2 linked regions of the Shinella zoogloeoides genome follow. The protein of the gene in region 1 binds, or shares a complex with, the protein of each later gene. Links are inferred from orthologs where the notes say so. Each region holds a gene or a part of one and is shown on either strand. Other genes may lie near its edges.

The links.
Region 2: the proteins of trxA (region 1) and Q9316_RS24975 are in contact, whole or in part, in an NMR structure (PDB 2IPA), measured with the Bacillus subtilis proteins. The link is inferred for Shinella zoogloeoides from one-to-one orthologs.

The regions. Positions count from the first base shown.
Region 1 is NZ_CP132311.1:3,654,581-3,657,799, reverse strand. Bases 317-3,219 are described here. They hold trxA (thioredoxin), read left to right. Parts: upstream 317-1,559; coding sequence 1,560-1,880; downstream 1,881-3,219. Other genes in these bases: Q9316_RS18925 (bifunctional folylpolyglutamate synthase/dihydrofolate synthase), read right to left, coding at 1,946-3,219; addA (double-strand break repair helicase AddA), read left to right, coding at 317-1,463. Also shown: more of addA, read left to right, coding at 1-316. UniProt on the Bacillus subtilis protein: Participates in various redox reactions through the reversible oxidation of its active center dithiol to a disulfide and catalyzes dithiol-disulfide exchange reactions.
Region 2 is NZ_CP132313.1:441,810-445,043, forward strand. The notes cover bases 1-2,918. They hold Q9316_RS24975 (arsenate reductase ArsC), read left to right. Parts: upstream 1-1,154; coding sequence 1,155-1,682; downstream 1,683-2,918. Other genes in these bases: Q9316_RS24965 (ArsR/SmtB family transcription factor), read left to right, coding at 349-702; arsN2 (arsenic resistance N-acetyltransferase ArsN2), read left to right, coding at 699-1,139; arsB (ACR3 family arsenite efflux transporter), read left to right, coding at 1,682-2,740. Outside these bases: arsenical resistance protein ArsH, read left to right, coding at 3,136-3,234. UniProt on the Bacillus subtilis protein: Catalyzes the reduction of arsenate [As(V)] to arsenite [As(III)]. In vitro, can dephosphorylate para-nitrophenyl phosphate (pNPP).

The sequences.
Region 1 (3,219 bases):
TGCGGGAGATGGCCGAGACCGAGGCGGCGCTTTCCGCCGTCGTTCGCCGGCTCGAAACCATGATCCGCGATGCGCGCGGCCAGTCCGTGCACGATTTCTATGCCCGGATCCTCGGCGCGGGCGGCGGGCGGCGGGCGTTCCTTGCGCGGCTCGGCGTGGAGGCCGGGGAGATCATCGACGAGTTCCTGACCTTCGCGCTGGACCAGGAGGAGAACGGCCTGCCAGGCCTGCAGGCCTTCGTCTCGACGCTGGAACTGGAAGCGCCGACCGTCAAGCGCGAGCAGGACAAGGCGCGCGGCGAGATCCGCATCATGACCGTGCATGCCGCCAAAGGCCTGGAAGCGCCTGTCGTCTTCCTCGTCGACGGCGGCGCGAAGGCCTTCAGCCCGAGCCACATGCCGCAGCTCCGCTTCCTGCCGGCGCCAAGCCTTGCCGGCGGCCTGCCGGTCTGGCTGCCGCTGAAGGATCTCGGCAACGACATGACCGGGGCCGACGCGGACCGCATCAAGGCGGCGGCGGAAGAGGAATATCGCCGCCTGCTCTACGTGGCGATGACCCGCGCCGCCGACCGGCTCGTCGTCTGCGGCTATCGCGGCCGGCTGGAGAACAAGGACACCTGGCATCCGATGATCGCCGCCGCGCTTGCCGCCGGGGGCGGACGGTGCGTGGAAACGGCCTTTTCGACGGCCGGCGAAAGCTGGCAGGGTTTTTCCTGGCGGGAAGCGGGCGCGGCGGCGGCCGGCGACGTCGTCGTGGCGGCCGCCGAGGAAAAGGCGAGGACGGTCTTGCCGGACGCGCTCGGGCGGCCGCTGCCGCCGCAGAAATCCCTGCCGCGGCCGCTCAGCCCCTCGGGCGCGGCGGCGGTGATCGAGACGGACAAGGCGGACCTCCTGGTGCCCTCGGCGCTGTTCGGCAGGAAGGGCGGCGCTCCCGGCGCCGGCCTTGCGCTGGAACGGGGGCGCATCCTGCACCGCTTCCTGCAGGTCCTGCCCGCCTTCGACCCGGCGGAGCGGCCGGCGGCGGCGGGCCGCTATCTCGAACGGGCGGCGGCGCACTGGCCGGAAAGCGCGCGCACGGCGCTCGTCGCGGCGGCGCTGGCCGTGATCGGCGATGGCAGCCTTGCCGCGATCTTCTCGCCCGCGGCGCGGGCGGAAGTCTCGATCATGGGCACGCTGACGCTCGGCAGCCGGGACTTTGCCGTCTCCGGGCGCATCGACCGCATGGCCGTGAACGACGATGCGGTCGAGATCGTCGATTTCAAGACGAACCGCGCGCCGCCGGCCTCTGTCCAGGAGATTCCTTTCGAGCACCGGGCGCAGCTTGCAATCTATCGCGCGATCCTCGCGCCGCTCTATCCCGGACGGCAGATCCGCTGCGGGTTGATCTATACGGAAGCGGCGAAAACCTACTGGCTGGATGGCGGGCTTATGGACGCGAGCCTTGCCGAACTCGCCTCGAAATGAGATACCGGACGGGACGATCCGCTGCCGGCCGGGCCTTGAAACCGGGCACCGGCAGCGCCACATCCTCTACAACAATCACCATTCAAGGAGAGCCTGATGGCTACCGTTAAAGTCGACCAGTCCAATTTCGAGGCCGAAGTGCTGAATTCCGCAGAGCCGGTCGTCGTCGATTTCTGGGCCGAATGGTGCGGCCCGTGCAAGATGATCGCGCCCGCGCTGGAGGAAATCTCTTCCGAGCTGGCCGGCAAGGTGAAGGTCGCCAAGCTGAACATCGACGAGAACCCGGAACTCGCCGCCAAGTTCGGCGTGCGCTCGATCCCGACCCTCGCCCTGTTCAAGGGCGGCGAAGTGGCCGACATCAAGGTCGGCGCCGCGCCGAAGACGGCCCTCTCCTCGTGGATTTCCAGCGCCGCCTGATCGGCCCGCTACTGGACAAGATCAAGCCCGGCCTTCGCGCCGGGCTTTTTCGTTCCGGCAAGGTTTCAAGTGGGCGGCGTGCCGTTGTCGGCGAGCACGTCGCCGACGAGATAGAGCGAGCCGCCGATCAGGATGCGCGGGGGAACCGAGTCCTCCGCGGTGATGCGGCCAATCTCGGCAAGCGCGTCGGCGACCATCGACAGGGGTTCCGACTCCAGGCCGGCGCGGGCCGCGTCATCGGCCAGCGACACCGGATCGAGGCCGGCATCCGAGCCGCGGATCGGCACGGTGAAGACCCGCTCGGCAAGGCCGCGGAACGGCTCGAAATAGCCGACCGGATCCTTTGTGTTGATCATGCCGGTGACGAGGAAGAGCGGGCGCGGATCGCGCTCCTCGAAATTGGCCATGGTTTCGGCAATGACCTGGCCGGCACCGGGATTGTGCCCGCCATCGACCCAGATCTCGCTGCCGCGCGGGGCAAGCCGCACCAGCGCGCCGTCCGTCAGGCGCTGCAGGCGGCCGGGCCATTCGACCTGGGCGAGGCCCCGTTCCAGCGCATGATCGGAAAGGGTGAAGCCCGCCGCCTTGACGGCGCGGATGGCCGCGGCGGCATTGGCATATTGATGGCGACCGGGCAGGCGCGGCAGGGGCAGGTCGGCAAGGCCGAACTCGTCCTGGTAGACGAGGCGGCCATATTCCTCATGCGCCATGAAATCCTGGCCGTAGACGGCATGCGGGCAGCCGAGCCGCTCGGCCGTCTCGACCAGCACGTCGCGGGCGGCGTCTTCCGACTGGTAGCCGATGACGACGGGTACGCCCCGCTTCATGATGCCGGCCTTCTCCGCAGCGATGAGCTCCACCCGGTCGCCGAGATAGGCCTGGTGATCGAGCGAAATCGGCATGATGACCGAGATGGCGGGGCGTGGAATGACGTTCGTCGCATCGAAGCGGCCGCCGAGGCCGACCTCGATGATCGCCACATCCGCCGGATGCTCGGAAAACAGCAGGAAGGTGACGGCCGTCAGGATTTCGAAGACGGTGATCTTCTCGCCGCCATTGGCCTCGGCCACGCGGCGCACGGCATCGGCGAGGACCGCGTCCGCGACGAGCTGCCCGCGCCCGCCCTTGACGCCGAGGCGGTAGCGCTCGTGCCAGTTGACGAGATGGGGCGAGGTGTGGACGTGCACACTGAGGCCGGCTGCCTCGAGGATCGAACGGCAGAAGGCGGTGACCGAGCCCTTGCCGTTGGTGCCGGCCACATGGATGACCGGCGGCAGCCGCAGATGCGGATCGCCGAGCGCGGCAAGCAGCCGCGTGATGCGGTCCAGCGAGAGATCGA
Region 2 (3,234 bases), on another replicon or contig:
GGTCGCACCTGTGGTGCTTGGTCCGATCACCTTGGACGTACCTGTCCTCGGATCATTGCTCGTGCCCTCGCTGGCCCTAGCCCTGCTGGCCGCATTCGCCATCTTCCGTCTCAAGCTCTCCGTAATCATCACCCTTGCCATTTCGGCGGCGGTCGGGATTGGATGGCGATTGGCCATGCGGGGCTAAAAATCGTGCGTCCATGGAGGGAGATGACAGGGACGAAAGCGGGCCGGGAAGACCTGCGATATTGCTCACTCTTGACGGCAAATCACGAAATTCCAGCTGTTGCTGGAAGTGCAGGATGCTTACTTGGTTGACAAGGATATAATATCCACTATTCTGGATATATGGATAACGAAAAAGCGATTGCGGCGCTCGGCGCCTTAGCCCAGACCACGCGGCTGGAGACCTTCCGGCTGCTCGTGCGCCACGAACCCGACGGCATTCCGGCAGGCGAACTCGCCCGTCTCATCGACGTGCCGCAGAACACCATGTCGGCGCATCTCGCGACACTTTCGCGGGCCGGGCTCGTCACGAGCGAGCGGCAGAGCCGGTCGATCATCTACCGAGCCGATCTCAATGGTCTGCGCGAACTGACCCTATTCCTCCTGAAGGATTGCTGCGGCGGCTCGACGGAGCTTTGCGCGCCGCTCATCGCCGAGCTGACGCCCTGCTGCGCGCCGGAGGCGAAGCTGTCATGAGCACGATCCGGCTGGAGCAGGTTGCAGGCAATGACATCGGTCTCAAAGCAGCTTTGATAGACACCCATCTGCCAACCGGTGACGTCGAGGATCACGGCCGGGCTTTCTTCAAAGCCGTGTCGGCGGATGACCGGATCGTCGGTTTCTCCGGCGTCGAGCGTTGTGGCGACGATTTTCTCCTCCGGTCGGTCGTCGTGCTTCCCGATCACCGCGGACAAAACCTGGGTGGGGCATTGGTCGAGCAGACCCTGGCCGGCCTCGGTCGGGATGGTGACGTCTTTCTCGCAACGACGAGTGTGGCGCTGTTCTTCGCACGTATCGGATTTTCGGAAGTTCAACGGGACAGCGTGCCCGCAGCCGTGCTGGCGACGCGCCAGCTTTCCTCGATCTGCCCATCGTCAGCGACCATCATGAGGCTCACCAACCCGCCGACCTAACCACGGACCACGACCATGACTGACAAGACCTACAACGTGCTGTTCCTCTGCACGGGCAATTCCGCTCGTTCTATTCTCGCCGAATCCATCCTCAACAAGGAGGGTGGCGGACGGTTCAAAGCCTTCTCCGCCGGCAGCCAGCCGAAGGGCGAGGTCAATTTGCGTGCTCTGAAGGAGCTGGAAGCGTTGGGCTATCCATCGACGGGCTTCTCGTCGAAGAGCTGGGACGTGTTCGCGGAACCCGGTGCGCCGCAGATGGATTTCATCTTCACCGTCTGTGACAGCGCCGCTGGCGAAGCTTGCCCGATCTGGATCGGCCATCCGATGACCGCCCATTGGGGTATCGAAGACCCTGCCGCCGTCACGGGCTCGGACGTCGAGATCCAGCGTGCCTTCGCTCAGGCCGCACGTTTCCTCAAGAACCGGATTGCCGCGTTCGTCAGTCTGCCGCTGGCATCCATCGATCACATGGCGCTCGAAACGAAGCTTCGCCAGATCGGTGCGATGGAAGGTTCGACGTCGCCGCAGGGAAAGTCCGCCTGATGTCCACCTTCGAGCGCTATCTGACCATCTGGGTATTCTTGTGCATTATCGCCGGTGTTGCCCTCGGCCATGTCATGCCCGGTCTCTTTCAGATCATCGGCGCGGCCGAGGTCGCCAAGGTGAACATCCCCGTCGCGATCCTGATCTGGTTGATGATCATTCCGATGCTGCTCAAGATCGATTTCCGGTCTCTGGCGCAGGTCGGCACCTACTGGCGCGGCATCGGCGTGACCCTGATCATCAACTGGGCCGTCAAGCCATTCTCGATGGCATTGCTCGGCTGGCTATTCATCGGCTGGTTATTCCGCCCCTACCTGCCTGCAGACCAGATCGACTCCTACATCGCCGGCCTGATCATCCTGGCCGCGGCTCCCTGCACGGCCATGGTGTTCGTCTGGAGCAACCTGACACGCGGGGAGCCATTGTTCACGCTATCGCAGGTGGCGTTGAACGACGCCATCATGGTCGTCGCCTTTGCTCCGATCGTCGGCCTGCTGCTTGGCCTCTCCGCCATCACCGTGCCGTGGGATACGCTCGTTCTCTCCGTCGCTCTCTATATCGTCGTGCCCGTCATTATCGCGCAGATCATCCGCCGCCGGCTCACGGCTGAAGGAACGACGCGGGCACTGGATGGCGTGCTGGCAAGGTTGCAGCCTATTTCAATGGTGGCGCTGCTCGCGACGCTGGTTCTTCTCTTCGCCTTTCAGGGTGAACAGATCATCGCCCAGCCCGCTGTCATCGGCTTGCTCGCCGTGCCGATCCTGATTCAAGTCTATTTGAACTCCGGCCTCGCTTATCTGCTCAATCGGATGGCCGGCGAGCGGCATTGCGTTGCCGGCCCGTCAGCCCTGATCGGCGCCAGCAATTTCTTCGAACTCGCGGTTGCCGCCGCCATCAGCCTGTTCGGCTTCCAGTCTGGTGCAGCACTCGCCACCGTCGTCGGCGTCTTGATCGAAGTGCCTGTCATGCTCTCGGTCGTCTGGATCGTGAACCGCTCGAAGGACTGGTACGAGGCCACCCCTGCCGTTTCCCGAACCGCCGTCACCGAAAGGCATTGACCATGGACGTCACCATCTACCACAACCCTGCTTGCGGAACGTCCCGCAACACGCTGGGACTGATCCGTGCTGCCGGGATGGACCCCGTCGTCATCGAGTATCTGCAGCGCCCGCCGACCCGCGAGCAGCTTGCGACGATGATCACAGATGCCGGCCTGACTGTCCGGGAAGCCATTCGCGAGAAAGGCACGCCCTATGCCGAACTCGGCCTCCACAACCCGGACTTAAGCGATAACCAGTTGCTCGACGCGATGATCGCAACACCGATTCTGATCAATCGCCCCTTTGTCGTGACTCCCCTCGGCACCCGGCTCGCGCGTCCGTCCGAGGTCGCCCTCGACATCCTGCCAGATACCTTCAAGGGACCGTTCTTCAAGGAGGACGGTGAACAGATCATCAGGAGGGAAAGCGCATTGCCTGATACATTCCCCGCATTGCAAGGCGATCACCTGCACTCGACTGATCTCGAAGCCCTGCGTCCCGCATACGCGACG